3 regions of the Ureibacillus sp. GCM10028918 genome follow, and region 1 is predicted to be linked to each of the others. Evidence: riboswitches for the same ligand, from Rfam matches in the RefSeq annotation. Region 1 holds a riboswitch; each other region holds the start of a gene.

What was found. A riboswitch is a leader RNA that binds a small molecule or an ion and turns the genes downstream of it on or off. The one in region 1 is predicted to bind S-adenosylmethionine.
Region 2: linked by a shared signal. The riboswitch ahead of metK (methionine adenosyltransferase) and the one ahead of ACFQU5_RS15110 (bifunctional homocysteine S-methyltransferase/methylenetetrahydrofolate reductase) in region 1 are both predicted to bind S-adenosylmethionine.
Region 3: linked by a shared signal. The riboswitch ahead of metA (homoserine O-acetyltransferase MetA) and the one ahead of ACFQU5_RS15110 (bifunctional homocysteine S-methyltransferase/methylenetetrahydrofolate reductase) in region 1 are both predicted to bind S-adenosylmethionine.

The regions. Positions count from the first base shown of each region.
Region 1 is NZ_JBHTFK010000018.1:24,374-32,466, reverse strand. It holds gene ACFQU5_RS15135 (endonuclease Q family protein) at 1-53, shown strand, start outside; gene ACFQU5_RS15130 (alpha/beta hydrolase) at 295-1,068, opposite strand; gene ACFQU5_RS15125 (LysR family transcriptional regulator) at 1,259-2,143, shown strand; gene ACFQU5_RS15120 (tetratricopeptide repeat protein) at 2,392-3,267, shown strand; gene hemG (protoporphyrinogen oxidase) at 3,450-4,847, shown strand; SAM riboswitch class I at 4,934-5,033, shown strand; gene ACFQU5_RS15110 (bifunctional homocysteine S-methyltransferase/methylenetetrahydrofolate reductase) at 5,247-7,094, shown strand; gene metH (methionine synthase) at 7,087-8,093, shown strand, end outside.
Region 2 is NZ_JBHTFK010000014.1:12,775-20,867, forward strand. It holds gene ACFQU5_RS12585 (Dps family protein) at 1-338, shown strand, start outside; gene ACFQU5_RS12590 (transposase) at 486-803, shown strand; gene ACFQU5_RS12595 (NUDIX domain-containing protein) at 856-1,323, shown strand; gene ACFQU5_RS12600 (alpha/beta hydrolase family protein) at 1,307-2,086, shown strand; gene pckA (phosphoenolpyruvate carboxykinase (ATP)) at 2,148-3,734, opposite strand; SAM riboswitch class I at 3,934-4,047, shown strand; gene metK (methionine adenosyltransferase) at 4,500-5,696, shown strand; gene ACFQU5_RS12615 (acyltransferase) at 6,169-7,269, shown strand; gene ACFQU5_RS12620 (hypothetical protein) at 7,360-7,911, opposite strand; gene ACFQU5_RS12625 (gamma carbonic anhydrase) at 8,043-8,093, opposite strand, start outside.
Region 3 is NZ_JBHTFK010000017.1:149,870-157,962, reverse strand. It holds gene ACFQU5_RS13685 (bifunctional diguanylate cyclase/phosphodiesterase) at 1-906, opposite strand, end outside; gene ACFQU5_RS13680 (hypothetical protein) at 1,651-3,045, shown strand; gene ACFQU5_RS13675 (MBL fold metallo-hydrolase) at 3,361-4,221, opposite strand; gene metA (homoserine O-acetyltransferase MetA) at 4,529-5,467, opposite strand; SAM riboswitch class I at 5,569-5,678, opposite strand; gene ACFQU5_RS13665 (hypothetical protein) at 5,786-6,562, opposite strand; gene ACFQU5_RS13660 (AAA domain-containing protein) at 6,575-8,093, opposite strand, start outside.

The DNA.
Region 1 (8,093 bases):
CAGTTGGTGGGGGAGGCGTATATGGGAAAATTGACGTGAAGAATTCCATGTAACTAGCGGCAAAAGAGTCTTATGTAAACGATTGTTGATAAGGAAAGTATCCCAATTATATAGAAATAAAAAAACAAGCCACATTGTTTAAGACGGGGAATCTTAAACGTAGCTTGTTTTAAAGGGATGTATGTCACTTGGACATATAATTTATAGCAAATTGGGGAATTTGCGGTTTTGGGTTACCACAAAAATTTGCTAGGGGATACATTAATAATATAACCATGTTTCTCAAATTTTATATCAAGAGATTTGAGAAATTTTCATTTTCTCTTCATTCCATTCAAGTCCTTCAAAGAAACGATAGATTTCTTCAAAAACAAGCTCTTTTTCTTGGTCAAGCGTTAGAATATGACCAGAGTTGATAAAGCTTTTAACGGACTTAATGCGAGATTTTACGGAATTATATATTAAATCTGCACTTTCGCAGTAATAATCATCATCACGTAGCCCACGTAAAATGTGAACTGGTGTTTGAATGGTTTGTAGCTTTTCGCTAGTTTCATTAATCATGCCTTGTAAATATTCTAAAGCAGGCATGCGGTATTTTTCAGCGATTTCTTGAGGCTGATCGGATTGTTCGTCAAATGTGCCAGCTAATTTTTTATATTTAATGGTATAGTCAATAATTCTTTCCTGTAAACTGTCTACACTTTTGGCTATTGCAGGAGCGGACATTGCAACAATTGCTTTTGTAGGACGTTCTTCTCCAAGTTTCAAAGAGAAAATACCACCAAGTGAGACACCTGCAACAGCAATTTCATCATAACCTCTATTTTTTAGTTCATCGTAACCTTCTAGTACGCTGTTCCACCATTCAATTGGATTCGTTTGAATAAGTGTCACAGGGTCACCACCATGACCTTTGTATAATGGTGCATGTACTGTATAGTTGCGTTCAGCTAAATATCTGCCTAAACGCTTTACGTCGTTCGTATTTCCAGTAAAACCATGAAGTAAAAGAACGGCGCGGTTACCTTTTTCAATCATAAATGGTTTTGGAGGAATGATTTTCATTTTTTTGACTCCTTTAATTAATTAGTTGTGACAAACATTCGAACTTTTTATATAAAGTATTGTTTTTATTTATTAATTTTGATATGAAAACTTTATGTCTAAGCTTATTATAGTGTTAACAATACATAAGTACAATTTATTGTTTTTATCATAATCATTCCAAATAGTTATTAATAGAGAGAGGTATAAAATGGAGATCCAGCAGCTTGAGTATTTTAAAATCGTTGCAGAAATGCAGCATATGACACATGCAGCAGAACAGTTAAATATTTCACAGCCAGCTCTAAGTAAGTCAATTTCAAATATCGAACAAGAAATTGGTGTTCCTTTATTTGATCGACAAGGACGCTCAATTAGTTTAAACCGTTATGGCAAACTCTTTTTAACAAGCGTTGATGCAATTTTGCGTGAATTTGAGAAGGCGAAGGTGGAAATCAGTAGTCTCGTCATGCCCGGATATGGCGATGTAGCTTTTGGATTTATTCATACTTTGGGGATGGAAGTAGTCCCCGAATTGATGGCGCATATTCCAGAGAAATATCCAAATATGAAGTTTACATTAACTCAAGCTGCTTCTTATAATCTCTTGAAATGGCTTGAGGAAGGACAGGTTGATTTATGTTTATCCCAACGTATTGAGTCTAAATCAATTGATATCAAGTGGATTGATTTATGGAGTGAGGAATTATTTGTAATTGTTCCAAAAAACCATCGATTTGCAAATCGGGAAACAATTAAACTTGAGGAAATAAAGGATGAACCCTTTATCTCAATAAAACGCGGAAATGCATTGCGTCAAATTGTAGATAAATTGATTAAGGAAGCGGGGATTACAACAAATATGACATTTGCTGGTGAAGAAATGCATACTGTTGCTGGATTCGTTGGGGCTGGTTTAGGTGTTTCCCTCATTCCGAATATTAAGGGGTTAAATGAATATAACGTTTGCAAAATTCGGGTGAGTGAGCCAATATGCGAACGGAAGATTGGGGTTTCGTGGGCTGGTGGCCGTTATTTATCGCCTGCTGCCGTTCAGTTTAAGGATTATTTAGTAGAGTATTTTAAAGAAAAATGATACAAACTGTTAAAAAACGCTTTCACGCAGCAACGGTTGCCCCGTTCGTCTCCTCATGATCGTCATGTTCTATTCGGGTCAACACTTTTGCTGCCCACTTTGTCTAGAAAGCGTTTTCAAGAAAGTCTGGGTGTACTTTTCTAAAAAGTGTAACAAAGTCGAAAAGAGAGCTTTTCTACACGATGGAGTATATAAAGGAAAATGATCATTATAATCTTAGAAAATCTTTGTAAAAGGTGAAGAGTCCAATGCTTGATGACCGTGAAATGTTTGAAAGATTACTGCGTGACCATATCGAACTGTTTGATTCTGAAGAAGTTGAAGAAGCGCTGAATCTATTAAATCTTGCTTTAGAAGGTAATGGCATTGCCATGCTTGAAATTGCCTACATTTATAGGATGATGGATAAATATAGTGAATCAGTGCATTGGTTGAAGGAAGCTTCTCTTTTAGAGAATGTAGATGCCATGTACGAATTAGGCAATTGTTATTTTGAAGGACTAGGTATAGAAGAAAACTATGATAAAGCCCTTTTGTATTATAAAAAGGCGGCCGAAAAGGGACATGCTGATAGTGCCAATAATTTAGCAGATATGTACTTAAATGGTGAAGGTGTAGAGGTTAATGCAAAAGAGGCTTTATATTGGTTTGAGATTGCGGCTTCACAAAATGTAGTGGAAGCAATGTTTACTCTAGGCATCATGTATGAACAAGGTATTGGCATGAATCCGGATGTAGAGAGAGCCTTCCACTATTATTTACAGTCTGCAAAAGGCGGTTATGAAGAAGCACAATATCGGATAGGTACGGTTTTTTTAGATGGTCTGCTTGGACAGGAGAAGATTATCCATCATGCATTAGAATGGTTCGAAAAAGCAGCTGAATCTCATCATATGGATTCTCTCTATAATTTAGGTTTTTTATATGAGAATGGTTTAGGTGTCCCTCGAAATGGGAAAAAAGCACTCTACTATTACAAAAGAGCAGCATTACTCGGTGATTATCAAGCGAAACTAAACATTGCAAGTATCTATGAGCTAGGAATCGACGTTCCAAAAAATCGAAAAGAAGCAGCTAAGTGGCGTAATGCAGCAATGCATCAGATGCAATTCGGGGAGGAATAGATTACTACTCAATTAGTAAATTTCTACTCATAAGAAGTAAGGATATAGAATTCTTGATTAGTATGTAATTATGCGGTTGAGCATTATTCTTGTGCGATTTTTGTAAAACAACTCACAGGTACTTTTATAAAAAAACGTTTATACTAGAGATGCAGATAGAATGAACGGTTAGGAGTGTCTTTATGAAAACAGTTGTTGTTGTAGGTGGAGGAATAACAGGTCTTTGCACACTACATTATTTAAAACGTCAAGCACCGAGTGGTGAGCCGATTCGCTACATACTAGCAGAGAAGAATTCTTATATGGGTGGAAAAATGCATACTGTGCGTGAATCCGGCTTTATTATGGAAACGGGTGCCGATTCTATTGTTGCTCGTCACCCAAATGTCCTTGAACTTATAAAAGAGCTCGATTTTGAATCGGAATTAGTATATAACGAAACGGGTATATCGTATATTCATACAAATAATGAATTACATGCGATTCCAGCAGGTTCTACATTTGGTATACCAATGAGCTTGGAATCCTTGCAGGCAAGTACTTTAGTTTCTGAAGAAGGAAAACAGCGTGTTTTACAGGATGCTGAAATCCCTAATGATCGTTTTACAAAGGATAGTTCAATAGGGGACTTTCTAGAGTACTTCTTAGGAAAAGAAATAGTCGAGAAGCAAATTGCCCCGGTCCTTGCAGGGGTGTACTCCGGCGACTTATATCAGTTATCTCTTGCATCCACATTACCTTATTTGGTTGATTATAAGGACAAGTATGGCAGCATCATGAAGGGTTTTGAAGCAAATAGAGAGCAGTTTGATAAGGCAGCCAATAAAAAATTTATTTCATTTCGAAATGGACTTTCAGCTCTAATCAATCGCCTGGAGGAACTTCTTCCTGAAGTGGAATTCTATAAAAACATTGAAACAACAAGTGTGAAGAAAAATGGTGCGTTATATAATGTGAAGTTTTCCAATGGGGAAATGGTACAAGCAGATGTGGTTGTACTAGCAGTGCCGAATAACGTTGTTAAAAGTATATTAAATGATGAAGAACTTGATCGGGACTTAGGTAAGTTTACGAATGCTTCAGCTCTAACAATGTATTTGGGCTTTAGTCTACCGGATTCGATTTTACCTGCCGATGGGACGGGTTTTATCGTGTCTCATAATAGTGGTTTAGTTTGTAATGCATCAACATGGACTAGCAGGAAATGGAAGCACACTTCTTCGGATGGCAATTTGCTCGTTAGATTATTCTATAAAAACACGAATCCTCGATACGAAGAATTAGCTGCAATGACAACGGAAGAGTTAACGAAAGTTGCATTAGAAGATGTGAAGCTAAGCCTTAATATCCAAGATGAACCGATAGTGGTGAATGTAGCGAGATGGATCAATATGATGCCAAAGTATGATTTAGCTCATAAGGAAGCGTTGGACTCCTTATTAGTCGACTTAAATTCAAAATATCCAAATCTCTATATTGCAGGGAGCTCCTATTTTGGTGTAGGAATTGGGGCTTGTATTGAAAATGGAAAAAACACAGCCGATAAAATACTGAAAAGTCTAGCAGCAATCCAAAAGTAGAGTAATATCTCAAAAGTCTGAAAACTTATTGACGAAATCGCATTTTAAAGATATGATACGTTTTAACATATTAAAACTAAATAGAACTCTTATCAAGAGAAGTGGAGGGACTGGCCCGATGAAGCTTCAGCAACCAACAAAAATTGTAAGGTGCTAAATCCAGCGGCATAAGCCGAAAGATGAGGAGGATAGCAAAAACAAAAGCCTTCTTTTCATAAGAAGGCTTTTATTTTTTTATGGAAATAAGAAGGTTTATACGGATGATGTTGCTATGAGATAAATTGAGAAGTTCTAAAAGTATTAATTTTTCATGTGATATTCATTAAATAAGGTACGTGAAAAACTATTACACCGCATTAAATAAACGGAATATTTAGAATGAAAAAGGGGATGGGATGTATGGGGCTACTTGAAGTGTTAAAAACAAAAGTATTAACAGCCGATGGAGCAATGGGGACTCTACTATATTCATATGGTCTAGATAATTGCCATGAAGAAATGAATATTATAAAACCTGATTTAATTGAACAAATCCATCTTGAATATATAACTGCTGGAGCTGATGTGATTCAAACTAATACATACGGTGCAAATGCTATTAAACTCGCACGCTATGGTCTGCAAGCTAGAGTAAAGGAAATTAATGAAGCAGCAGTTTCCATCGCAAAAAAGGCAGTGGGGAACGGCAATCAGTTTATTTTGGGGTCAATCGGGGCAATACGTGGTGTGCGTAAAAGTGATGTGACACTTGATGAGATACTAGCGGCTATTAAAGAGCAAACAAGAGCTTTAATTGACGGGAAGGTAGATGGACTTTTACTTGAAACTTATTATAATCTTGAGGAGTTAACCGAAACGATTAAAATGCTGCGCACAGTAACTTCATTACCCATCATTGCACAAGTATCCATGCCTGAACCTGGCGTACTGATAAATGGGATGAACTTAAATGAAGCCCTTAAAGATCTTCAAGATTTGGGGGCTGATATCGTTGGGGTTAACTGTCGATTAGGTCCTCATCATACACTTCAAGCATTTGAAGGAGTTGAATTACCGGAAAAGGCATTTTTATCTGCTTACCCAAATGCGTCTTTATTAGATATCGAAGAGGGGCGAGTGATTTATGAATCAGAAGTTGATTACTTTGCAAGAGCGGCTGTGCAGCTACGAAACCAAGGTGTTCGACTGATTGGTGGATGCTGTGGCACAACGCCAAAGCATATTGAAGCAGCGAAAAAAAAACTAAGGCATTTAAAGCCAATTGAAGTGAAGATTGCGAAAGTGCAAAAGGAAATCTTCATTCGAGAGGCAGAACCTAGTAATTTAGAACCGCTTCACGAAAAGGTAAAACGTGAACGTTCTGTCATTGTTGAATTGGATACACCAAGACATTTAGAGATTGAAGCCTTCGTGGAAGGGGCCAAGACACTCTATAGCGAAGGTGCGGATATTATAATGATGGCGGATAATTCATTGGCATCTCCTCGTATTAGTAATGTTGCGATGGGCTCTATTTTGAAGCTGCAGCATGGTATCCGAACAATGCCTCATATTACTTGCCGTGATCGTAATTTAATTGGATTACAGTCGCACATAATGGGGTTAAATGCACTGGGTTTACATGATATTTTAACTGTAACAGGAGACCCAACAAAAGTAGGTGATTTTCCAGGGGCAACTAGCGTTTATGATGTGTCGTCCATGGAGTTAATTTCATTAATTAAAAAATTAAATGAAGGAATCTCTTTCTCAGGTAAACCTTTACGTAAAAAGGCAAACTTTTCTGTAGCTGCAGCCTTTAATCCAAATGTTCGAGTACTTGATCGAGCGGTGGCGCGTCTAGAAAAGAAAATAGAACACGGTGCAGATTATTTTATCTCTCAACCAGTTTATACAAAAGAAAAGATAGAAGAAATCTATGAGGCAACAAAGCACCTTTCAACACCGATTTATATAGGAATTATGCCTTTAACTAGTTTCCGCAGTGCAGAATTTTTACATCATGAAGTGCCAGGTATAAAGCTTTCTGAAGAAGTGCTGGAAAGAATGAAGGCTTGTGAAGGGGATAAAGAAAAAGAGACAGTTGAAGGAATTGCCATTGCAAAAGAACTACTAGATGCTGCTGTCAAATACTTTAACGGTATTTATTTAATCACACCGTTTATAAGATACGATATGACAATCCAACTAATGCAATATATCAAACAACTTGATGAGCAAAACAAAGGGGTAAGAGTGAATGTATAACCCGATGATAGAAGAACAATTACAAAAAAGAATATTAATTATCGATGGTGCAATGGGAACAATGCTACAAGAAGAAAACCTAACGGCTGATGATTTTGGTGGAGAAGAATTAGACGGATGTAATGAAAATTTAGTTTTAACACGTCCAGATGTTCTATCTAAGATTCATCGTGCTTATTTAGGAGCTGGTGCAGATATTATTTGTACCAATACATTTGGAGCAACGCCATTAGTATTGAACGAGTATGGACTGGGTTCAAAGGCAGAGGAAATTAATAAGCGTGCTGTAGAACTGGCTTTATCTGCAGTGCAAGATTACTCAACAGATGAGTGGCCGCGTTTTGTTGCAGGTGCGATTGGACCGACGACAAAAACTTTATCAGTAACTGGCGGTATTTCTTTTGATGAGTTATCTGAAAACTTCTATGTGCAGGCAAAAGCATTAATTGAAGCAGGGGCACATCTTCTTTTACTTGAAACCAGTCAAGATATGTTGAATGTAAAAGCTGCGTCTCTAGCTGTGAACCGTGCATTCCAAGAAACAGGAAAACAACTCCCAATCATGATTTCGGCCACGATTGAGCCAATGGGAACAACGTTAGCTGGTCAAACGATTGATGCGTTCTATATTTCAATTGAACATATTAAACCGTTATCAATTGGTCTGAACTGTGCAACTGGGCCAGAATTTATGACAGATCATATTCGTTCTTTATCTGAATTATCTACAAGCTACATAAGTTGTTATCCAAATGCTGGTCTTCCTGATGAAGAAGGACATTACCATGAAACGCCTGATTCCTTGTCCATTAAATTGCGTGGTTTTGCAGAAAAAGGCTGGTTAAACATTGTTGGGGGTTGCTGTGGTACAACACCGTCCCATATAAAAGCGATCCGTGAGGCAGTGGAAGGCTATGAACCAAGACCGATTCCAACTAACACACATGGGCATGTCGTGTCTGGAATTGAATCGTTACAATATGATGATACGATGCGTCC
Region 2 (8,093 bases), on a different contig from region 1:
TCCATGTTAAATTCGAGGAACTTTATAATGAAGTAACCCTAAACTTAGATGAAATTGCAGAACGTATTTTATCTAAAGGCGGCAAACCGGTTGCTACTTTAACAGAACATTTAGAGATGTCCCATATCAGGGAAGCGACTGGAGCAGAAACAACCGAAGAAATGGTAGAGACAACAATTAGTGATTTTAAAACCATTATGGGCTTTTTGAAAGAAGCGATGCAGCAGGCTGCCGAAGAAGGCGACGACCGTACAGAAGATATGCTCAATGCAATGGCTCAAAGCTTAGAGAAACATGTTTGGATGCTTTCGGCGTTCTTAGGTAATCCGGAACGATAAATAACTCATAATATTTAACTTGACCCAAAAGTTCCATGTGAATTCTTTTGGGTCTTTTTATTAATTTATTTAGTAATGAAGAAAAACCAACATAATTTACATGATGCATAGTTCAGATTTTTTCGCTACATACTGTTTGAAAAGGAGTTGATCAAGATCGATACAACAACGATTTATGTTTCTGTAGCGAATCAGTCTTATAGTTATTTGCCGCTAGGATTGCCATGTGAATTTAAGCTTCAATTGGAAGATCAGAAAGCACGTTTATTTGAAAAATTATTTTTACAGTTAAATTCTTTAGAATTTGATAATATAGTTCGAGCACATTTACCTTATATTCCTTACCATTTGGATGAGTCAAATGATGAAATTGATAATCGCATGAAGAAGATTTATGCCCTAATTCATGAATTTGGCGATGAGCATACAAAGAAATTTGTAGAACAATTACCTTATTTCCATTGATTCCAAAACATCCCTTAGCTAGACTTATTAGTAAGAAGGAAGTGGCTTAGGGATGTTTACCTTTATTGATGAAAATGGTCTAAAGTGTGAGTTAAGTTTTAATAAGGCGCCTGCAGAAAAAGAAATAAAACATGTACTAGTGTTTGTTTTGTATGAAGGAAAATGGCTATGTACAATAAATAAAAAGCGCGGCGTAGAATTTCCAGGAGGCAAGGTAGAACCTGGAGAAACTTTGGAAGAAGCGGCAATCCGTGAAGTTTATGAGGAAACAGCTGTTCACATTACTGATTTGAATTGGTTTGCCTATTATGTTGTCCATGATACACCGGTTTTTAGTAAAGCAGTTTTTACAGGGAGAGTCGAGAAAATTGATGAGTTCACCCAGGAACATGAGACATTAGGCATAACTTGGTTAACTACTGAAGAATTGGTGAATCATCCTTCTTTAAGTTTCTACATGAAGGACGAAGGTATGAAAAAGATGTTACAGGTGGTGAAGAATCATGAAAGACAATGGTAGTATTGAATTGATCCGAGCGTATCCTTCACCCAATCCAAATGTGTCCCTTCAAGAGATTATTTATTGGTCGGAGGGACTACGAGTAAAGGGGTTATTAGCTAAACCAAAAAAAGAAGGGCAGTATGAAGCCTTGCTTTACCTGAGGGGTGGTCTACAGTCAATTGGAATGGTTCGCCCATCAAGAATAGCTCAATTTGCTGCCCAGGGCTTAGTGGTCTTTGCCCCGTATTATCGAGGCAATCGAGGCGGCGAAGGTCGCGACGAGATGGCTGGAGCGGATCGATTTGACGCAGTCAATAGCATAAACATGCTAAAGAGTTTTGCTAATGTCAAAGAAGTTCATTTATTTGGTTTTTCTCGTGGCGGATTAATGGCGTTATGGACTGCAATCTTAAGAGATGACATCAAATCTGTTGTCACGTGGGCAGGTGTAACAGACGTAACGTCCATGTACATGGAACGAGTGGATATGCGGAGAACGCTGAAACGTATTATCGGAGGTTCTCCAAATAAAGAGCAGGAGAAGTATGATGAACGAAACCCGATCTTGAAAGCGCAGATGATCAATGCGCCAGTGCTTATTATTCATGGGACCGAAGACGAGAATGTGAGTATTGAACAAAGCTATGATTTAGAGCAGGCATTAATAAAAGAGAAAAAGCAGGTAGAAACATGGTTTTCTTCAGGCTTAACTCATTACTATCCGCCGCACATCAACCGACAAACTGTGAGGGCTTTGTGTGAATGGATGAAGATGAAATGAAAAAAGCGGACGTCCTTTAGAGACAGTCCGCTTTTTTTATTAATATGTTTTTAGCCCGAGATTAAGCTAATGGGCCACCTTTTTTCAGTATTTCTTCAGAAACATTAGAGAACTTTGTGAAGTTTTCTTTGAATAAGTTAGCTAAGAAGTTTGCCTTTTGATCATAAGCTTCTTTGTCAGCCCAAGCAGCACGAGGGTCTAATACCTCACTTGGCACTCCTTCAACTGCAGTTGGGATGTGTAAGCCAAAGATTGCATCTTGTTTAGTTTCTACATCGTTTAGCTTACCATCAATTGCAGCACGAACCATTGTACGTGTATAAGAAAGCTTCATACGTGTACCGACTCCGTATTCTCCACCAGTCCAACCAGTGTTTACCAAGAATACTTGTGAGCCGTGTTCATCAATTTTTTCACCTAACATTTCAGCGTAACGAGTAGCTGGAAGAGGTAAGAAAGGTGAACCGAAGCATGTAGAGAATACTGGCTCAGGAGATGTAACGCCACGTTCTGTACCTGCTAATTTTGAAGTAAAACCACTCAGGAAGTGGTACATCGCTTGTTCTTTTGTTAACTTACTGATTGGAGGCAGCACACCAAAAGCATCAGCAGTTAAAAATACAATTGTTTTTGGATGTCCTGCAACAGATGGCATGACGATATTATCGATAAAGTGAATTGGATATGCAGCACGCGTATTTTCAGTTAGAGAACCATCATCGTAGTTAGGAATGCGAGATTCCGGGTCAACAACAACGTTTTCTAATACAGTCCCAAAACGAATTGCATTATATATTTCTGGTTCTTTTTCGGCAGAAAGGTTAATTGTTTTTGCGTAGCATCCACCTTCAATGTTGAATACACCGTTATCTGACCAACCATGCTCGTCATCACCAATTAATTTACGGTTGCTATCTGCCGATAAAGTAGTTTTACCAGTGCCAGATAGACCGAAGAATAAAGCAACATCTCCTTCTTCACCTACGTTAGCCGAGCAATGCATAGAGAAAATGTCGTTTTCTGGTAAAAGGTAGTTCATTATACCGAAGATCGATTTTTTCATTTCTCCAGCATATTCAGTACCACCGATTAGAATAATTTTCTTTTCTAGTGAAACGATGATAAATGTTTCAGAAGCTGTGCCATCAACTGCTGGATCAGCTTTAAAGTTCGGAGCTGATACAATAGTAAATTCTGCATTATGAGCAGCTAGTTCTTCGTTAGTTGGACGGATGAATAATTGATGACAGAATAGATTGTGCCATGCGTATTCGTTAATAACTTGAATTTGCAGCTGAGATTCTTTGTCTGCACCAGCATATCCTTTGAATACATATAGCTCTTCTTTTTCTTTTAAATAGTTGACCACTTTTATATATAGATTATCAAACACTTCAGCAGAAATCGGACGGTTAACATTACCCCAGTCGATTTTGTCTTTTGTGCTTTCTTCTTCTACGATATATTTATCTTTAGGAGAACGACCAGTATATTTGCCTGTTTCAGCACGTAATGCACCTTCAGCAGTTAATGTAGCTTCTCCACGTTCTGTAGCTTTTTCCACTAATTGTGGTACGGATAATTGAACTTTAATATTTTCGCCGTTTAATAATTCCTTCAGCTCATTTGCAATTTCTACTGAATTCATCGATTAAATACCATCCTTTTTATAGAATTCCCTAAGTGCCGGGAGGTTTGATTATTTTCAAAAATAGTATAACACATTGAATTAATTAGTCTATACTAGTCCGGAAAATTATTTTTAAATCTTTAAACTTTTAATAGAATTAGTCAAAAACGATTGACAAGTGACCCTACATTACGTAAGATGTACTATTGAACGGATACTCTTATCCCGAGTTGGTGGAGGGTCAAGGCCCTATGAAACCCGGCAACCTGCGTTATTTATTTAACGCGATGGTGCCAACCTGATGCAAGGGAATACCCTTGAACGATAAGAGTGAAAGGTAATGTTATGAATCCACAATTCCTTTTACTCATGTCTTAACTAGAGTAAAAGGAATTTTTTTTTTCTAATTGGAACACAATGATGAGGATAGCATTTTTTTCTATTTTTATCTGTGCCTTTCTAAATCCATGTATTTGTATAGACCGTATATACACATTTTAGATTGTAGTTTTATTATGTCCAGTATGCAGATTTTAAAGAAATAAGATTATTGATTACTGTGACAAATGTTAAGCTGAAATTTTGTTCGCTTACTGTTTTATACGAGAGTAATAATAAAACATTAATTCACATTTACCTAACTTATATTCTAAAGTAGGAAAGAATGAACAAGTTAAATGGTAACGGCTGAAATACCGATCGAGTAGAGCGGGTTAAACATGGATAATGAGTACCGTATCAACAACGAGAATTTATCTCGCTATAAACTTAGGAGGAAACGAAATGACAAACCGTAGACTGTTTACATCAGAAAGTGTAACAGAAGGACACCCAGATAAAATTTGTGACCAAATCTCAGATGCAATTTTGGATGCGATTTTAAAAGAAGACCCAAATGCTCGTGTAGCTTGTGAAACAACCGTGACAACTGGTTTAGTGCTGGTTGCAGGTGAAATCACAACTTCAACATATGTAGATATTAAAGGAATTGTTCGGGATACTGTAGCAGAGATTGGCTATACTCGCGGAAAATATGGTTTTGACGCAGAAAACCTAGCTGTGTTAGTAGCAATTGGCGAGCAATCACCAGATATTGCACAAGGAGTTGACCAAGCTTTAGAAGCTCGTGAAGGATTCATGACTGACGAGGATATTGAAGCGATTGGAGCAGGGGACCAAGGATTAATGTTCGGGTTTGCATGTAATGAGACACCAGAACTTATGCCACTTCCAATCAGTCTTGCACACAGACTAGCTCGACGCCTAACAGAAGTGCGAAAATCTCAAGAACTTTCTTACTTGCGTCCTGATGGTAAAACTCAAGTAACTATCGAGTATGATGAAAATAACAAGCCGGTACGTGTAGATACGATTGTTATTTCTACTCAACACGATGAAGAAGTTACGTTAGAACAAATCCATGAAGATATCAAAGAAAAAGTCATTAATGTAGTGGTGCCTGCTGACTTAATTGATGCGAACACAAAATACTTTATTAACCCAACTGGCCGTTTTGTAATCGGTGGTCCAAAAGGCGATGCAGGTCTGACAGGTCGTAAAATTATTGTAGATACTTATGGTGGGTATGCTCGCCATGGTGGTGGTGCATTCTCTGGTAAGGATGCGACAAAAGTTGACCGCTCAGCAGCATATGCTGCAAGATACGTTGCAAAAAATATTGTAGCTGCGGGTCTGGCCGAACGTGCTGAAGTACAATTAGCTTATGCAATCGGTGTTGCCCGACCTGTATCAATTGCCATTGATACATTTGGAACTGGAATCGTGAAAGAAGAACAATTAGTAGAATGGGTAAGTGAATTATTCGATTTACGTCCTGCTGGCATTATTAAAATGCTTGACCTTCGTAGACCAATCTACAAACAAACAGCTGCTTATGGACACTTTGGTCGTACTGACTTAGACGTGCCATGGGAAAATACAGATATCGCTGGGCAACTAAAAGAAAAAGCTGGAATTTAACTTTTCCACTTATTAAAACTGAAACCGAGTAGATAAAGTCGATATTCGACTTTTTCTACTCGGTTTTTTTGTTAATTCTAAAAAAAGTAGGTACCTAGACTGTTTGAAAACAATAGTGAGTAAGGAACCCGGCTAAAGCGTTGACCCGAATTAAACAATACATCCACGAGGAGACGAGCGAGACAAGCAACTTCAAGGATTGAACGTTCGTCAACAGTCTCAAACATGTGCAGAAAAACGAATGTTTTTCTGCACATGTTTTTTATTTTATTTTTAGGGAATTGAAAGATAGCTCTAAAAATTCCCTATAATGCGCAAACTGGATTTTAAGGTTTGTTTAAGGTTCGTCACTAATAATAAAGTTCATAGGCAAAACCTTTTGGATGAAATTTAAGCAGTTAAGCAGTACATAGACAGCTAGTTGTTTAATTGGTTGTGAAGATTAGTAGATAAATATTGAGAGGTTTTAATTATGAGTAAAAGAGAAAGGTTAAATGAAATAGGGATTGTACGAGGAATAGCAATCATAGGCGTACTATTTGTTCACTCAACTTCATTTATAACCGTAGAATTACCGCCAGAGAGTAGAAGTTATGTTTTTTATAATTTTTTAAATACATTCTTTAAATATGGAACGCCCACATTCATATTTTTAAGTAGCTTTGTGTTGTTTTATAATTATGCAAATCGCGAAATAACGAAGAAGATGTTATTAAATTTCTATAAAAAGAGATTTCTATATGTAGTAGTGCCATATCTTATTTTTTCTGTATTCTATTTTGCATTAACAGTACACCTTTATTACGATTATTCTTTAACGGAAGCATTGACCATTTTTACACAAAAAGTATTAACAGGGAAAGCTTATACACATTTATACTTTGTCTTCATAAGTATTCAGTTATATCTTATATTTCCTTTGGTTCTTTATATGGTACAAAAGTATAAATGGATTTCAAAATATTCGTTGTTAATTGGTCTAGTGATTCAATGGACGTTTGTCTTACTAAATCATTATTTCTTCCATATTACATTTAAAGGGAGTATTTCTCTTTCTTATATGTCCTATTATTTTTTGGGGATTTATCTAGGCGTGTATTTTGAACAGTTCAGAACATTCTTGCGTACAAACAAAAGGTATATATTGAGCGTACTCTGGCTAATATCTGGTTTTTTTTATGTCTACGCGATGTACCTTACAAGAAAAGGTTTGGCCTCATATGATTCAATGGTTTATGAATTATTATGGAATGCCTTTACTTATTTTGCTGCAATATTTTACTTTGGTTTTGCGTTTACAATTTATGAAAAACTAAATGGTGGATTAAAGAAAGCACTTCTTTACCTCGGTGACATATCTTTTGGAGTATATTTAATTCATCCATTCTTCCTGTTATATTTTCGAATGATTCCGATTACTCCACAAGATTCATGGTATCACTTATTTAACTTAGGTTTATTCTTATCGGGGTTAATTTTCTCGATCATAACAGTTGAACTGATTACACGCTACTTCAAATATTCTTGGATACTATTAGGAACGGTCAGAATGAAACCACGAAACAAAAACTAAAAATAAAAACACTTTCGTTACTAGATGCAGTTCATTTTGTAGTCTAGTTCGAAGGTGTTTTTATTTATTCGCTTTACGCATTCCAATTAATTAATACTCTTCAATTGGCACTTTGAATAATTGAAGCTTGTTATATAGTTTGCTTTTAACTGAAGAATCCATTGCACCGGTAGGTTCAAATTGAAAAGAATAGCCATCACTAAAATGAAAAATATATTTCTCGTCTTCCCCTGTCTCGCTATCAGGGTAGAGATGCCTTACGTTTGTTAACTCAGCCCATTGATAGACTACTTTGCTTCCTAACAAAGGGTTGTACTCAATATAGTTTTCATCTAAATACACATAATAATTTAATCCCGTTAGATAAATAGTAAAAAATCCAAAAAGAGATAAAATGATAACATAAAGCTTTGTAATAAACTTTTTAACGAAATATAAGAATACTAATGAAATGAAAGTAATGAAAAACGCTAATAAATACATGATTAAATTTTTGCCAAATGATATAAAGGCAATTTTATTGGGGTCTTCAAAAACAACTACCGATAGAACGACAGGAGTTAATAATACGATAATCGGTGCAATTACAATGACAAGAATTGCAAATACCCAGTAGATGCTTCTCTTTTCAAACTGGTCCATCTCATTCTCCTTTATATATGTAGTATATGTAAACGAGTATAAGACATTAAAAAAGTAATTAAGAAAAAGACGGGTATAAGCGGGAAGCGTTATACCCAACGCCAAATTTGAGTTGCTACTATAATATGATTTTATGATTGGAGGGATTTGTATATTTGTCCTTTTTCTACATATTCCCGAAT
Region 3 (8,093 bases), on a different contig from region 1:
CAGATACTTTATTCTCTCCTTTGTTTGATAATGTTGTACGGCTATTCCTGCTAAGTAACTAGCTTCATTAAGGATTCTTATGTCATTTTCATTAGGAAAATGACATTTATCATAATATATTGCAAAGGTCCCTAAAACATTGTCTTTATCATCAAGAAGAGGAATTGACCAACAAGACATTAAATTAAATTGTAATGCGATCTCTTTATACTTTTCCCATAATGGATTCGATTGTGTATCTTCTACAATGATTGTTTGCTTTGTAAATGCTGCCGCTCCACAAGAACCAGTATTTCCTAAAATTTGACTTTTTTCTAATAAATCTACGTACTCCTTGGGTAAGCTTGGTGCAGAAACAGGGCTTAATTTTGTACGACTTTCATCCATGAGCATTATCGAACACTTTCCACCAGTATATGAAATTCCCTCAAAGAGACTTGCAATATTATCCAAGACTGTTTGAAACGGCTTATTTTTCGTAATCATTTCTAAAATTCTATTTTGACCGTGCTTTAATGTTTCTAAAATCATTTTTTCGGTAATATCTTTAGTAACTCCAATAATACCTTCAATCATGTTATTAACAATGATTGGCACTATTACAATAGAGACTGCTATTCTTTCTCCACTTTTATTAATAAGAACAGATTGGAAATTTTCGTTGTTTCCTTTTACTGCCTCATTAAAATGAAAACGAGTTTTTTCTAAAAAATCATGTGCAATCATCCTTTCAAATGAGAGCCCAATTGTTTCTTCTCTTGTGTAGCCTGTTAAGTTACTTGCTGCTTCGTTAAATAAGGCAAAATTTCCATCAGGTAAAATTGCATACATAGCATCTGGGTTATATTCAAACAGCGACTTATATATTTCAAAGGTTAAATCATCATTGTTATTTATACTATTCATTTTCGTATCTCCTATTGGAAAAGAAATTATAAGAATTTTTTATTCATTTTATATATCATTAAATTCCTTATAGCTCTGCTAGGCTATATTAACCGAAAAGAAAATAAAAAAATATCACCTATCCTTCTCATTTTAAGCATTTTATTAGGAATGTACTCCTAAAATTGCTAAAGGAGTCTTATCTCTTTTTAAAAAATTAAAAGTTATTACATGCTTAGAAGTAATAATCGAACATCTTTTTATAAAAAGTGAAGAGTTAACCATGTTCTTTTTCAAAATGCCTACAATAAAAACATTAAGTAATGATAGGCTTTATGGATTCTTTAGAGTGACTTTTTAGTTACTCTTTTTCTTTCCACCTTTTAAAAAAGGTTAAATGTTTTGCTCCTATTTCTAGTATTTTTTACTCTTAAGGTTTGTAATCATATCAACATTATTAGCTGGAAATAATACTTCCCAACAATATGAATCTTGTATAGTAGAAATTTTCTTATCTCCTGCTGTTCTTCTTTCGACATAAACTCTGTTGTAGCTCTAAGCGCTTACCAATCACCAATAGCTACACCATATAATCGACATTGAATCCTATATCGCATCTGCAACACTCCACTTTAAGTTAATTAGGAGTCTATCTATTAATTAAAAACTACCCACTGCATTTCAAAAAAAACATACAATGGGGTTACACACCATCTAGTCATACGCCTCATATTCTATGGTTAAACGAATAGAGGGGATAGACATATGGGTGTTGATTTGTCGGCGTTGCATTGGATTTATGTTGTGTTCATTGTTTTGATAATCGGGTTTATGGTCAGACGTCGGGATACGTCTTTAATATGTATTATCGGGATTTTCGTCATTGCCATTGTGGCAACCGGGGACTTTACCGCTTCGATCAGTGGCGTATTTGACAGCTTTATCTACGCCATTAATGAACTATTATCGACCATTCTTATTATCTCCATTATTGTTGCGATGAGTCGGGTTTTGATGAAAACGGGAATCAATGAAGTCATGATTTCCCCATTCACAAAGATCATTAAAAACCCTTCCCTTGCCTATTGGACAATTGGGATATTAATGATGATCATTTCATGGTTCTTCTGGCCATCTCCGGCAGTTGCCCTCCTTGGTGCAGTGCTTCTTCCTGTTGCCATTCGTGCAGGTCTCCCTGCTTTAGGAGTAGCCATGGCAATGAACTTGTTTGGTCACGGAATTGCTCTTTCTAGTGACTTTATCATACAAGGTGCACCAAAGTTAACAGCTGATGCCGCAGGGCTCCCTGTTTCAGAGGTGATTACGGCTAGTATTCCACTAGTGATTGTAATGGGGGCTGTGACAACCATTGTTGCCTTCTTCATGCTTAGAAGGGATATGAAACGTGGCAGTATGGAAATGGTAGGTACATTCGATCGTGAGAAAAAAGAAGAAACTGTGAATACGAGTTTACTAACTGCAGGACAGCGTAAATTTTTTGCCGTTCTTATTCCAGTTGCTTTTGTGCTCGATGTTGTCGGAATGTCCGTCTTTAATCTTTCAGGTGGCGATGCGACAGCCCTCGTGGGTGGAACAACTGTATTCATTCTCATCTTGCTGGCTATCTTTGCCCATAAAAATGACGGCTTGGAAAAAACGACAAGCTATTTAATCGAAGGTTTCCAATTTGGGTTTAAAGTATTTGGTCCGGTTATTCCAATTGCTGCCTTCTTCTATCTAGGAGATTCAGGATTTATTGCAGTGCTCGGTGAGTATTTACCGTATGGATCGCAAGGGATTGTCAATGACCTCGGTGTCGCTCTTGCCGCTATTGTGCCATTAACAGGTGAAATTGCTGCAATCACTTTAACAACAGTTGGGGCGATTACAGGATTAGATGGTTCCGGATTCTCGGGAATTACATTAGCCGGGTCCATTGCTAATCTGTTCGGTACTGCGATTGGTGAAGGAACGGCTACTCTTACTGCTCTTGGTCAAATTGCCGCGATCTGGGTCGGTGGAGGTACACTTGTTCCTTGGGCACTGATTCCTGCTGCAGCGATTTGTAATGTAAGCCCTTTTGAATTAGCACGTAGAAATTTAATTCCTGTAGTAATTGGATTAGTCGTAACAACGATTGTTGCGATGTTCCTATTGTAAACAAAAATGTGGGTTTTCCCTAACAAGAAAACCCATTTTAAACGCAGCTTGATTAGAATTGTTTCAGCATTCTAATCTTCCTTTTATGATAAATTAACGCCACAAACAAAAATTTCGGGCATTTTTTATAGATAAATATCAAATAAATTTCACCTATATCCATCACTAAAGCAATCAATACAGGTGAAAAAATAGTGACTTTATTTCTTTGAGAGTAGGTTTATCAATTATCATTTACTCTTGTTTGTTATTCCTTTAGTGGCTATGAAGGGACACTAAAAAGGATGCAAAACACACCCTTTTTTGTGAAGTAATTTAGTTTTCTATATCATCTACATAGCGGCCGTATTTCGGTATTGCGATTTGTTCAAAATCATTTACTAGCATTTCTAGACTGTCAGTCAATTCTTTACCTTGCATTGGTAAACCATGACCAGTAATTGCAATAGTCGGTTTTAGATCTTTTAGTTTTTTTACAGAGTGCCAAGCTTGCTTCCAATCGGTTGTCAAATAACGCGGAGGACCACTAATTTCTTGCTCTTGTACGAGCACTTTAAAAAGCGATTCCTGTTTGACAGTCACAAATGCATCACCAACCACTAAAGCTCCGTCTGACTCCCTAAAAAAAGAAACGTGTCCGGGAGAATGCCCAGGTGTATGCACCCAATTCCAATCCTTTAATATCGGTACAGTACCATCACTTGGTAATGGCTTTACATGCGACCCTAAATTGATGGGTTCATTTGGAAAAAAAGGAGACATTCTTGCAAGTAGTCCACCTTCCACAGTTGGATCTGGATCGGGATAACTTTTTACCCCTGTTAAATATGGAATTTCTGATTCGTGGGCATAAACCGGTACATCCCAATGCTCCACTAACTCAATGACTGCCCCTACATGGTCGAAATGCCCGTGGGTTAGCACTATGCCATTTGGACGAGCGTTTGGTCCAAAACGCTTTTCTGCTTCTTTAATGATGGTATTAACAGATTTAGGCATCCCTGCATCCACTAATGTCCAGCCTGTTGAATTGTTTGCTTCGCCAATCATACACACATTGACTACCTGAATTGTAAAAGAGTATATATCAGGTCTTACTTCTTGACCTTTTCCACTTGAAACCGAGGTCATGGGTATATACTTATAATCCTCACCATAATTCATTTGTTCAGACATAATTTTGCCCCCTTCCAATAGTATTTTTTCTCTAAACCCGATGAATATTCATTCTATAATGATTTATTTCCACAAAATTGTAGGGTTTAATCAGATTTGGAAGTAATTGATGGGCAAAAATGATGTACTGCTTGAGAATTTGTTATTCATTATCATGATGAATACAAAAAGTCATCTATTACTGGCAAAAAGTGGTGGTAATTAATAGTATGAAACACAATAATCCTTCCACAAATAAAATCATCTCAATACCGGAAATAAATTTCCAAATAGAAAAGCCATGTGTTTTAAACACATGGCTCACTTACTAAATATGGAATTCTATCGTATCCTCAACATAGTGCCAATCAAATGGTGTTTCTTGGTAAACATAGTAGTTTAACCAGTTGTAGAAAAGAAGATATGATTGAGCCCGCCAAGTATTTTTGGGTGTCTTGTTCGGGTCATTATCCGGGAAGTAGTTCACGGGAATGTCTACCGAGTCCCCTTTTTCTATATCCCGTGCATATTCATCTGCCAACGTTGTCGCATCATATTCTAAATGGCCAGTGATCATAATATGCTTCGTGTCTTTTGATTGTACAATAAATGGACCCGCTTCTTCTGAGTAGCTAAGTAAATGCAATTCCGGATGATTACGCACTTCCTCTAACGAAACAGAAGTGTGGCGAGAGTGCGGTGCAACATATTCATCACTAAATCCGCGCACTAAATCGACAGTTAAATCAGTAATCACATGGGAATATATGCCCGAGCATTTTTTAGGAAGCTCAAATTTTCCGATATTGAAATGTTTATAAAGGGCCGCCTGTGCGCCCCAACAAATATACATACAGGAAGTAACATTCACTTTAGCCCAATCCATAATGTCACTAATTTCTTCCCAATAGATTACATCCTCAAATTCCATACGTTCAACTGGAGCACCTGTAATAATCATGCCATCGAATCTGCGATGCTTAATTTCGTTAAAGGTCTTATAAAAAGTATCTAAATGTGATTTCGAAACATTTCTAGAAGCATATGTAGCAGTGTTTAAAAATGTAACATTTGTTTGTAATGGTGTATTCCCTAGTAAACGTAATAGCTGTAACTCCGTTTTCTCTTTTTCAGGCATTAAATTACAAACTAAAATATTTAATGGTCGAATTTGTTGTGTGCTTGCGCGATCTTCTTCCATAACGAAAATTTTCTCTTTGCGCAATATTTCCCCAGCAGGTAAATTCTTTGGTATATTAATCGGCATTCTTGTTCCCCCATTTCTTAACATGCCAAATTCATTCTATCTATACAATAAAAAACCTCCCATTCCAGCGTGAGAATGAGAGGGTATTAGATATACGCGCACTCTTATCTCCCAAGACACTTATGTCTTGCTGGAATTAGCACCTTTCTAACGATGTTAGAGGTTGCTGAAGCTTCATCGGGCCATATCCCTCTGCTTCTCTTGATAAGATAGATGAAATTAAACTAATCGTAACACGGTTCATATATATTTGCAATATTCTAGATTTCAATTAATTCAATTAATCGAATTTTTACATAGAGTCTTTACTTGAGACCATCAGTCTAATGGTAATTTTTGTCTCCATGATGATTTTTCATTTTCCTGGATGAGGTTTTCTAAATGATCATCCCACTTTTTCATCAACGTATTCCAAACACGAGAGAAGAATAAATCCTTTTCTTCATCATAAAGCAGAAATTCTACACATGGCACGTCATTTACTTGGACATCTTCGACAGAATCAATGGAAGTGATAAAAAGTTTTTCCCGCTCATCCTCAATTTCTTCATCATTGTCATCTTTTTTCGAACGAATTGCTTCTACCATAAAGCGATCATCGATAGGAAGTTCATCTTTTTGAATTTGATAACGGAAAATTTGCTCTGGAAAATCTTCAAATTCCAGCACTTCTTCTATATCCCCGACTAAAAAGTTCTTATGCGTAGAACTATATAAAATCTCGGTGGAGGTTGCCTCCTGCTCCTCTTCAAATACCCCATTGGCAAACTGCTTTTGCCCTTTTTCTGTTAATTGAAAGTATGAATCCACTTTCTCAATTAACCCTGTCTTTTGCATTTTCGATAACAAATCTTCCACAAAAAGCTGCTCTACGAGGAGTATTTCGCTGATTTGTTCGGAACTTTGAAATTTTGTATCTTTCAATGATAGAAAGAGCATTTTCATTAAAATATCCATTTTCGTTCGTCTGACTGGCTTATATGTGACTTCTAATGTACGAACAGGAACACACCAAGTATCAGATTCTAGTATCACAGCTTTTGATTTATTTGTTAATTCTAACTCAAGCTTCTGCTGTAAGGATTGTAGTTCCATCGTGTTCTCCTTTTATGAAATAAAACTCTCAATTGTATTTCGATACCCATTTTGTGACTTCACTGTATTTAGAAGTGTTTTATACATTTTACGGGTCTCTTCTTTTTTGGGACGGTTGACAAACATTTCTGTACTTCCGATTAACACAAGTAATTCCCTGGCACGTGATAAGGCAACATTTAAACGACGATAATCTTTGGCAAAACCAATATCCCCGTGTTTATTATCGTTATTGCGAACCATACTTACTAAAATCACATCCATCTCCATTCCCTGGAACTTATCGACAGAACCAGTTCGAATGTGTAGATGAGGAAGGTTCAACTCTTGTTCAATAAGTCTGTTAATTCGTTTTACTTGTGCTGCATAAAAACTAATTACTCCAATAGATTTTAATTCATCTTCTGGCATTAATCCTTTGTCTTTAGCTTTCGCCGTTGCTTCGTTCAGATCAATCAACATATTTCGGATTACTTGGAGCTCGGACTCATTCAGCAAACTTGAGCCTTCCTTCATGCGCTCTTCAAAGAATTCCTGTTTGTTCGGAATATCTACCCATAATAGATGCTCACTTCGGTTAATAATTGGACTTTCTAATTTATGGTCGCGTAAAGCATCTGAATCAGGAAGACCACATTGTAAAGAATCCTTTCCATATTCATAGAATGGTGAAATAGTCTTCATAATGTTTTCATGCATACGATATTGAATCGCAAGCATTTTCTTATTGGAAGCTGGTAGGTTCTTATATAAACGTTCGAATAAAGATTCTTCAAGCAGCTTTTCTAATTCGCGTTTTTCCTCAAAGGTATTACTTTCTTTAATGACCGTTTCCAAAGTTTCTTCAAACGTATCATCTCCAATTAACGGAGGAAGCTGATGATGATCCCCTACTAGCACAACCTTCTTACCTTTAAGCATTGGCAGCAATAGCTCTGGAGGAGTTGCTTTAGAGACCTCGTCAATAATCACCACATCGAAAATTGGATAGTTTTCCATAAACTCTTTATTGGCTGAAGCAACACAGGTTGTCCCAATAACATTTGCATGCTTTACATAAAGCTTACGGATCTCTTCTAAGTCATGCTCAGTTGCTTGTTCAAGCAGTGCTTTCCACTGTAGCTGCATACTTTGGGCAACAGGAAGCATTTCGATTTTCTTCTGTAGTTTTTCCATTTCCAGTTCGATTAGTTTTATCTTTTCTTTTGTTTTTTCCAGCTCAAGCTCAGGATTTTGTTTCGTAATCTGTTCAAGTTCTTCACTATCTTTTTCAAGCTGAATTCCTTTTGAGTTGAGTTCTTTTAATTGAACCATGTGATCCTTCAGTACGGACTCACCGTTATTAATCTGATTTTGTACACTTTCAAACTCTTGCTGTTTTTTCGAAAGTTGGTTTTTTAGCCCGTCGATTTTCTCTTTATTTTGCTCTAATTCTACAATTTCTTTTTCTAAAACCTCGCAAACTGTGTGAATTTCAGCAACAGAAGGAAGTGACTCCATTTCCTGCGGTGTAAGATTAAAAGATTGTAGC